Regions from separate parts of the Streptomyces sp. NPDC127098 genome, predicted to be linked through region 2. Evidence: riboswitches for the same ligand, from Rfam matches in the RefSeq annotation. Region 2 holds a riboswitch; the other holds the start of a gene.
What was found. Region 2 has a riboswitch for ZMP and ZTP ahead of ACFWI8_RS19020 (bifunctional 5,10-methylenetetrahydrofolate dehydrogenase/5,10-methenyltetrahydrofolate cyclohydrolase). Riboswitches for the same ligand answer to the same signal wherever they lie in the genome.
Positions count from the first base shown of each region.

Region 1 (4,232 bases), on a different contig from region 2:
GATGGCCCACCGGCCCAACGCCCTCTTCTCCGACGGCGCCGAACACCTGCGGCTGCGTCAGGCGATCAGCGACAGCATGGCCAAGGTGGACACGCACCGGCTGAGCCGCCAGGTGGAGCGGATCTCCACCTATCTGATCGAGCGGTTCAGCACCCGGGGCACGGTCGACCTGATCGACGAGTACGCGCAGTTGGTGGCGCTCCTGGTGATCAATGACATCTTCGGCTGCCCGCCCCACCTCGGCGACCGGCTCGCGGAGGGCTGGGCGAAGGTGTGGTCCGGTGAGGACGCCGAGGCCGGGAGCAAGCAGGTCGGTGACAGCCTCGTCGAACTGGTCGCGCACAAGCGTGCCCAGCCCGGCGACGACGTCGCCTCCTGGATGACCCGGCACGCCGCGGGACTGTCCGACGAGGAGATGGTGCAGCAGCTCTTCGTCATGATGGGAGCGGGCGCCGATCCCGTCCGCAACCTGATCGGAAGCGGACTCCTCGTGGTCCTCTCCGACGAGCGCTTCTTCGGCGGCCAGTACGGCGGCGCGCTGCTGGTCGAGGACGCCGTGGACGAGGTCCTGTGGAACAGCCCGCCGATCCCCAACTACGCCGTGCACTACCCGACGCAGGACGTCGAGCTGTTCGGCATGAAGCTCGCGGCGGGCGACCCGGTCGCGGTGAGCTTCGCGGCCGCGAACACCGATCCCTCGCTGTCGGCCTCCCGGCAGATGCTCAGCAAGCGCGCCCACCTCGCGTGGTCCGCCGGGCCGCACGCCTGCCCGGCCAAGGACCCCGCCACCCTGATGGCCGTCGGGGCGATCGAGCGGTTGCTCAACCTGCTGCCCGACATCGAGCTCGCGGTGCCGGTCGAGAACCTGACCTGGCGGCCCAGCCCGTTCCAGCGTGGACTCGTCGAACTCCCCGCCAGCTTCACGCCGGTTCGTCTCCGCACCAGGACGCCCGACCCCAGCCAGCCCAAGGCCGCGCCCCAGCCGGCGGCGGAGCCGGCCCGTGCCAAGGGCGGCTGGTGGAGTTCCTTCCTGGCCCGGTGGCGCTGACCCGTAGCCCGTCCGCACCGTCCTGAGGGACGGACGAGTGTGCGACAAGTCGAGCCGAGCGCTCGGAAACACGGCCTCCGGTCGACCTCGGTCGGCCGGAGGCCGTGGCATTCCACCGGGTCCCGCCGGGCGCCGGCACACCCGCCCTCAGGTCGTGTCCTCCAGCCGGAAGCCCACCTTCAGCCCCACCTGGTAGTGGCCGATCGCGCCGTTCTCCACGTGGCCGCGGATCTGTGTCACCTCGAACCAGTCGATGTTGCGCAGCGTCTTGGCGGCCCGGGCGATCCCGTTCCGCACCGCCGCGTCCACGCTCTCCGGCGAGGAACCGACGATCTCGGTCACCCGGTAGATGTGCTCGCTCATGCCGGCCTCCAGGGCATCACGCGGGTGGCGACGCGGGGCCCCGCGTCCCACTGACTCCACCCTGCCCCACCGGGCGGACACCCGCGACACGGCCGGGACCAGCGGTGCTACCCTCGCACCGGGCCGTGACTGGCGCGTCGGGATGGGGTCAACCATCGGGAAGCGGCCCTAGCTGTGCGATGTGGAGCCGTGCGCCTGGGCCGTCGCGACCCATGTCAAGGAGGCCCCCATGACCAACGAGCCAGCAGCCGACTCCACCGTCTCCACCGCCTTCCGCAGCGGCCTCGACGTCGTCCGTTCCGTCGAGCCCAGGATCGCCGACGCCATCGGCGCCGAGATCGAGGACCAGCGCGCGTCCCTCAAGCTGATCGCCAGTGAGAACTACGCCTCGCCCGCCGTGCTCCTCGCCATGGGGAACTGGCTGAGCGACAAGTACGCCGAGGGCACCGTCGGCCGCCGCTTCTACGCCGGCTGCCGCAATGTCGACACCGTGGAGTCCCTCGCGGCCGAGCACGCCCGTGAGCTCTTCGGCGCCCGCCACGCCTACGTCCAGCCGCACTCGGGCATCGACGCCAACCTCGTCGCCTTCTGGGCCGTCCTCGCCCAGCGCGTCGAGAGCCCGGCCCTGGAGCGGGCCGGCGCCCGTCAGGTCAACGACCTCACCGAGGAGGACTGGGCCACGCTCCGCCGCGACCTCGGCAGCCAGCGGATGCTCGGCATGTCCCTGGACGCCGGCGGCCACCTCACCCACGGCTTCCGCCCCAACATCTCCGGCAAGATGTTCGAGCAGCGCAGCTACGGCACCGACCCCGAGACCGGCCTGGTCGACTACGACGCCGTCCGCGCCGCCGCCCGCGAGTTCCGGCCGCTGATCCTCATCGCCGGCTACTCCGCCTACCCGCGGCTGATCAACTTCCGGATCATGCGCGAGATCGCCGACGAGGTCGGCGCGACGCTGATGGTCGACATGGCCCACTTCGCCGGCCTCGTCGCGGGCAAGGTCCTCACCGGCGACTTCGACCCCGTGCCGAACGCCCAGATCGTCACCACCACCACCCACAAGTCGCTGCGCGGCCCCCGCGGCGGCATGGTGCTGTGCGACGACTCGCTCGCCGAGCAGGTCGACCGCGGCTGCCCGATGGTGCTCGGCGGCCCGCTGCCACACGTCATGGCCGCCAAGGCCGTGGCCCTCGCCGAGGCCAGGCAGCCCGCCTTCCGCGACTACGCCCAGCGCATCGTGGACAACTCGCGTGCCCTCGCCGAGGGCCTGATGCGCCGCGGCGCCCGGCTGGTCACCGGCGGCACCGACAACCACCTCGCCCTGATCGACGTCTCCTCCTACGGCCTCACCGGCCGGCAGGCCGAGGCCGCGCTGCTCGACGCCGGCATCGTCACCAACCGCAACGCGGTGCCCCGTGACCCCAACGGCGCCTGGTACACCTCCGGCATCCGGATCGGCACCCCGGCCCTCACCACCCGCGGCCTCGACACCGCGGGCATGGACGAGGTCGCCGAGCTCATCGACACCGTGCTCTCCCGCACCACCCCCGGCACCACCAAGAGCGGCGGGGCGTCCAAGGCCGCCTACCGCCTGGAGGACGGCGTCGCCGAGCAGGTCGCCAAGCGCGCCGCCGACCTGCTCGCCAAGCACCCGCTCTACCCCGGGATCGACCTGAGCTGAGCGTGAGCGCCCTCCGCCTCGTCCACCCGCACACCACGCCGGCCACCGAGGCCGAGGCCAGGGCCGTCCAGGAGCGACTCCGACCACGGGTCGTCCTGGACGGCTCAGGCCCCGCGCCAGGGGCCCCCGGGACCGTCGTGGTCGGCGTCGACGTCGCCTACGACGACGCGCGGGACACCGTCGCGGCCGCCGCCGTGGCGCTCGACGCGGCCACCCTGGCCGAGCTCGGGCACGCCACGGCGGTGGGCCGGGTCGCCTTCCCCTACGTCCCCGGGCTGCTCGCCTTCCGCGAACTGCCCGCCGTGCTCGCCGCGCTCGGCAGGCTGCGCCACGTCCCCGACCTGGTGGTCTGCGACGGCTACGGCCTCGCCCACCCCCGCCGCCTCGGGCTCGCCAGCCACCTGGGAGTGCTCACCGGGCTGCCGACCATCGGCGTCGCCAAGAACCCCTTCACCTTCCGCCACCCCCCACCGGGACCACGACGCGGCGACGCCGCGCCGCTGCTCGACGGCGACGAGGAGGTCGGTCGCGCGCTGCGCACCAGGGACGGTGTCAAACCGGTCTACGTCTCGCCTGGACACCGCACCAACATCGCCGACGCCTGCGCCCACACCCTGCACCTGACCCGTGGCTACCGGCTCCCCGAGACCACCAGGCGGGCCGACCGGCTCTGCCGCGACGCCCTGCGGGCGGCCGGCGAGCGGGACGGCGGGGGCCGGCCTTAGCCGGACCCGGCTCCTCACTCCTTCGAGTGCCGGCCCCGGGCCGCGGCGTCCCGAACAGACGGGTGGCCACTGCCGGTTGTCGTACGAGGACGCTAGGGTGATCCCCCACTCAGCGGACTCGGGAGGTCACGGTGCGGTACCTCAGGCCGGTGCGCGCCGCGCTGGCGGCGGCCACGGCGGTGCTGCTGTTCGGCTGCACCGCCGCGGACGCGGGCGACAGCCCCACGGACGACGGCGAGGGGGCGACCGCGGGCTCGTCGCCCGCCGCCGAGGCGTCCGGCGAGCCCTCGCCCAGGGTCGCGGAACCGCCGGCCGACCCCGCGGCCGCCCTCGCCCTCGCCATGGCGGTCGCCGCCACCCCGACCGACCTCGGCGACGGCTTCGTGCCGCAGGACCCGTACGAGTCGGATCCGGC
Region 1 is NZ_JBHXFJ010000048.1:44,881-49,112, reverse strand. Features, by position in the region: gene ACFWI8_RS25875 (cytochrome P450) at 1-1,048, shown strand, start outside; gene ACFWI8_RS25870 (dodecin) at 1,196-1,411, opposite strand; ZMP/ZTP riboswitch at 1,527-1,619, shown strand; gene ACFWI8_RS25865 (glycine hydroxymethyltransferase) at 1,641-3,092, shown strand; gene ACFWI8_RS25860 (endonuclease V) at 3,095-3,817, shown strand; gene ACFWI8_RS25855 (hypothetical protein) at 3,949-4,232, shown strand, end outside.
Region 1: linked by a shared signal. The riboswitch ahead of ACFWI8_RS25865 (glycine hydroxymethyltransferase) and the one ahead of ACFWI8_RS19020 (bifunctional 5,10-methylenetetrahydrofolate dehydrogenase/5,10-methenyltetrahydrofolate cyclohydrolase) in region 2 are both predicted to bind ZMP and ZTP.

Region 2 (4,232 bases):
GCGGCGATCTCGGGCGCCTCGTCCAGCGCGACAACATCCTCGTGGACTGCAACCACGAGATCGAGACGCGCGGCACCGTCACCGCCCCGAGCCAGTCCTACGCCTACACCGCAGACCCCGCCTCCACCGTGCCCACCGTCGTCCCCGCCGGGGCCGGCGTCGGGAAGATCTGACGAGCCGAGGAGAACCGCCATGAGCACGCAGGACTTCGCACGCCGTCCCTCGATCAGCCGGCGCGGGCTGCTGGCCGGCGCGGCCGCGACCGCCGCCGCCCTGGCCACCGGGGCCGCGACGACCGGCACGGCACACGCCGCACAGCGGGCGTTCGCGTCGACGCCCGACGGCTTCGCCTCCGTCAACGCCCTCGGCCAGAACGGCACCACCGGCGGCGCCGGGGCGCCGGTGGTGACGGTCAGCGACGCCGACACCTTCCTCGACTACTGCGACCGCAACGAGCCCTACACGATCCAGGTGCAGGGCACCATCAACATCACCAGCAAGCAGGCGCTGCGGTCCAACAAGACCGTCGTCGGCCTGGGGGCGAACGCCACCATCGCCGGCGGCGGCCTGGACATGTACCGCCGGCAGAACGTGATCATCCGCAACCTCCGCTTCGTCGGCGCCGAGGACGACGCGATCAGCGTCCAGCAGGACTCGCACCACATCTGGATCGACCACTGCTACTTCGCCGAAGGACTCGACGGCGCCATCGACATCGTCCGGGCCGCCGACTACATCACCGTGTCCTGGAACCACTTCGACGGCTTCGACAAGTCGATCCTCATCGGCCACTCCGACGGGAACGCCAGCCAGGACACCGGCAAGCTGCGGGTGACGTTCCACCACAACTACTTCGACGGCAGCCGGCAGCGCCACCCGCGGGTGCGGTTCGCCGAGCCGGTCCACGTCTACAACAACTACTTCCGGAACAACACGCTCTACGGCGTGGCCTCGACGGAGAACGCGGGGGTGCTGGTGGAGGCCAACTACTTCGAGAACGTCCCCCACCCCGTCTACTCCGGCTACGACGAGAGCGGCCCGGGACGGGTCGTCGAGCGCGACAACGTGTACGCGGGCAGCGGCACGCCCCAGACCCTGGGCACGGTCGTGGAGCCCCGCACCTACTACGCGTACACCCCGGACAACCCGTCGACGCTGCCCGGCACGGTCCCGGCCGGCGTGGGCACCGGGAAGATCTGAGGGGCGGCGAGATGAAGGACCACCGTTCCCCGATCAGCCGGCGCGGGCTGCTCGCCGGCACGGCCGCGACCGCCGCCGCCCTCGCCACCGCCAACGTCACGACGGGTACGGCACACGCCGCACCGCGGACGTTCGCCTCGACGGCCGACGGCTTCGCCTCGGTCAACGCCCTCGGCCAGAACGGCACCACCGGCGGCGTCGCGGGACCCACCGTCACGGTGACCAACGGCACGGACCTGGCGAGCGTCGCCGGCGCCAACACGCCCTACGTGATCCTGGTGTCCGGTCGCGTCCAGGTGGACGACATGGTGACCGTGGTCGCCAACAAGTCGATCATCGGCGTCGGTTCGACGGCGGAGATCACCGGCGGCGGGCTCCAGCTCGGCTCCACCACCCGCCCCGGCAACAACGTCGTCATCCGCAACCTCCGCTTCACCGGCGCCTCGGACGACTCGGTCAGCGTCACCAACTCGGCCCACCACGTGTGGATCGACCACTGCGACTTCTCCGACGGCTACGACGGCCTGCTCGACATCAAACGGCAGTCCGACTACGTCACCGTCTCCTGGAACCACTTCCACAGCCACAGCAAGACCTGCCTGGTCGGGCACTCCGACAGCTACACCGCCGACCGCGGCAGGCTGCGCGTCACGTACCACCACAACTTCTTCGACGGCACCGAACAGCGGCACCCACGGGTGCGGTTCGCCGAGCCCGTCCACGTCTACAACAACTACTACCGGAACAACGCGCTCTACGGCGTGGCCTCGACCGAGGACGCCGGCGTGCTGGTGGAGGCCAACTACTTCGAGAACGTCCCCCACCCCGTCTACTCCGGCTACGACGAGAGCGGCCCGGGACGGGTCGTCGAGCGCGACAACGTGTACGTGAACTCGGGCACGCCCCAGACCCTGGGGACCGTGGTCGAGCCGCGCACCTACTACTCCTACACGCCCGACGACCCGCGCACCCTGCCGTCCGCCGTGCCGGCCGGCGTGGGCGTCGGCCGGATCTGAGCGGCGGAGGTTCACGATGAGGCTCACGATGAGACTGAACGTGCTCGCGGCGGCGGCCGTCGCCACGCTTGCCCTCTCCGGGGCCACGCCGGCGACCGACCCCTCCGGCCGGCAGGTGGCCTCCGGCGTGGCGGCCGAGGCGGCTCCGACCGGCTTCGCGTCCGTCAACGCCTGGGGTCAGAACGGCACCACCGGCGGCGCCGGCGGGCCGACGGTCACCGTGTCGACGGCGGCCGACCTGATCGCCGAGATCCGCGCCGACGGACCGCGGATCGTGCAGGTGAACGGCATGATCACGCTGCCCGACGGGATGTACGACATCAGCTCAGACAAGACCGTCATCGGCCTCGGCGCCGACTCGGGCATCACCGGCGGCGGCTTCAACATCGGCCTGCCGGCGGACGACTCCGTCACCTCGCCGCCCGCGAACGCGGTGCACAACATCATCATCCGGAACCTGAACTTCCGGGACGCCAGCGACGACTCGATCAACGTCCAGATGTTCTCGCACCACATCTGGATCGACCACAACGACCTCGCCCAGGGCTACGACGGACTGATCGACATCAAGCGCGGCGCCAGCTACCTCACCGTCTCCTGGAACCACACCCACGACCACACCAAGAACATGCTGCTCGGCCACGACGACGACAACGCGGCCCAGGACACCGGGCGGTTGAAGGTCACCTACCACCACAACTGGTACGACCGGACGCCGCAGCGCAACCCGCGCGTCCGCTTCGGCGAGCCGGTGCACATCTACAACAACTACTACCACCGCAACTCCGACACCGGCCCGGCCTGCCAGGCGGACTCCGGCTGCTGGATCGAGGGCAACTACTTCGAGGACGTCGAGGAGCCCATGACCAACAGCTACTCGGGACCCGACGGCCGGATCGTGGAGCGGAACAACGTCTTCGTCGGCGAGGAGGCCGGCGAACCGGTCGTCGGCGGCTCGGTCCAGAACCCGGCGACGTACTACTCCTACCCGCTGGACGACGCGGCGGACGTCAGAACCATCGTGACGAACGGCGCCGGGACCGGTCGGATCGGCATCTGAACTACAGTGACGGTGGGCCGTGACTGGCGCTGAGGTGGAGCACCACCGGGGAGCGGCCCCCGGAACGGGTTGATGCCGTGCGCCTGGGCGTTGTCGTCACGATGCTCGGGAGCTCGGCATGCCCCATGTACACACCGCGGAACTGATGGACGGCACGGCGTTGGCCAGGCGGGTGCTGGGTGAGACGGCCGACCGGGCCGCCGCGCTCACCCGGCGCACGGGCGTCGCGCCCTGCCTGGCCACCGTGCTGGTCGGCGAGGACCCGGCCTCCGTCACCTACGTCCGGATGAAGCGCGCCCGGTGCGCCAAGGTCGGCATCACCTCGCGGCACGTCCCGCTGCCGGCCACGACCACCACGGCCCAGCTCGTCGAGACCATCGAGGGTCTTTCGCGGGACCCCGACGTGCACGGCATCCTGCTCCAGCACCCGGCAGGGCCCGGCATCGACGAGCGGGCCGCGTTCGAGGCCATCGCGCCGGAGAAGGACGTCGACGGCGTCACGACGCACTCCTTCGCCGCGATGAGCTTCGGCCTGCCGGGCTTCGTCTCGTGCACACCGGGCGGCATCATGCGGCTGCTCGACGAGTACGACGTCGACCTCGCCGGGAAGCGGGCGGTCGTCGTCGGCCGCAGCGCCATCCTCGGCCGCCCGGTCGGCATGCTGCTGCTGGCCCGCGACGCCACGGTGACGTACTGCCACTCCCGCACGGAGGACCTGCCCTCGGTGGTGCGGGAGGCCGACGTCCTGGTCGCGGCGGTCGGCCGCCCAAGGCTCGTCCGCGGCCAGGACATCAAACCGGGCGCGGTCGTGGTGGACGCGGGGTACAACGCGGGGAACGTCGGCGACATCGACGCGGAGGGCGCGATGAGCCGGGCGCGCCTGATCACCCCCGTCCCGGGCGGCGTCGGGCCGATGACGATCGCCGTCCTGCTGTCCCAGACCGTGGACGCGGCGA
Region 2 is NZ_JBHXFJ010000028.1:30,288-34,519, reverse strand. Features, by position in the region: gene ACFWI8_RS19040 (polysaccharide lyase family 1 protein) at 1-173, shown strand, start outside; gene ACFWI8_RS19035 (polysaccharide lyase family 1 protein) at 193-1,200, shown strand; gene ACFWI8_RS19030 (polysaccharide lyase family 1 protein) at 1,212-2,216, shown strand; gene ACFWI8_RS19025 (polysaccharide lyase family 1 protein) at 2,245-3,276, shown strand; ZMP/ZTP riboswitch at 3,286-3,372, shown strand; gene ACFWI8_RS19020 (bifunctional 5,10-methylenetetrahydrofolate dehydrogenase/5,10-methenyltetrahydrofolate cyclohydrolase) at 3,395-4,232, shown strand, end outside.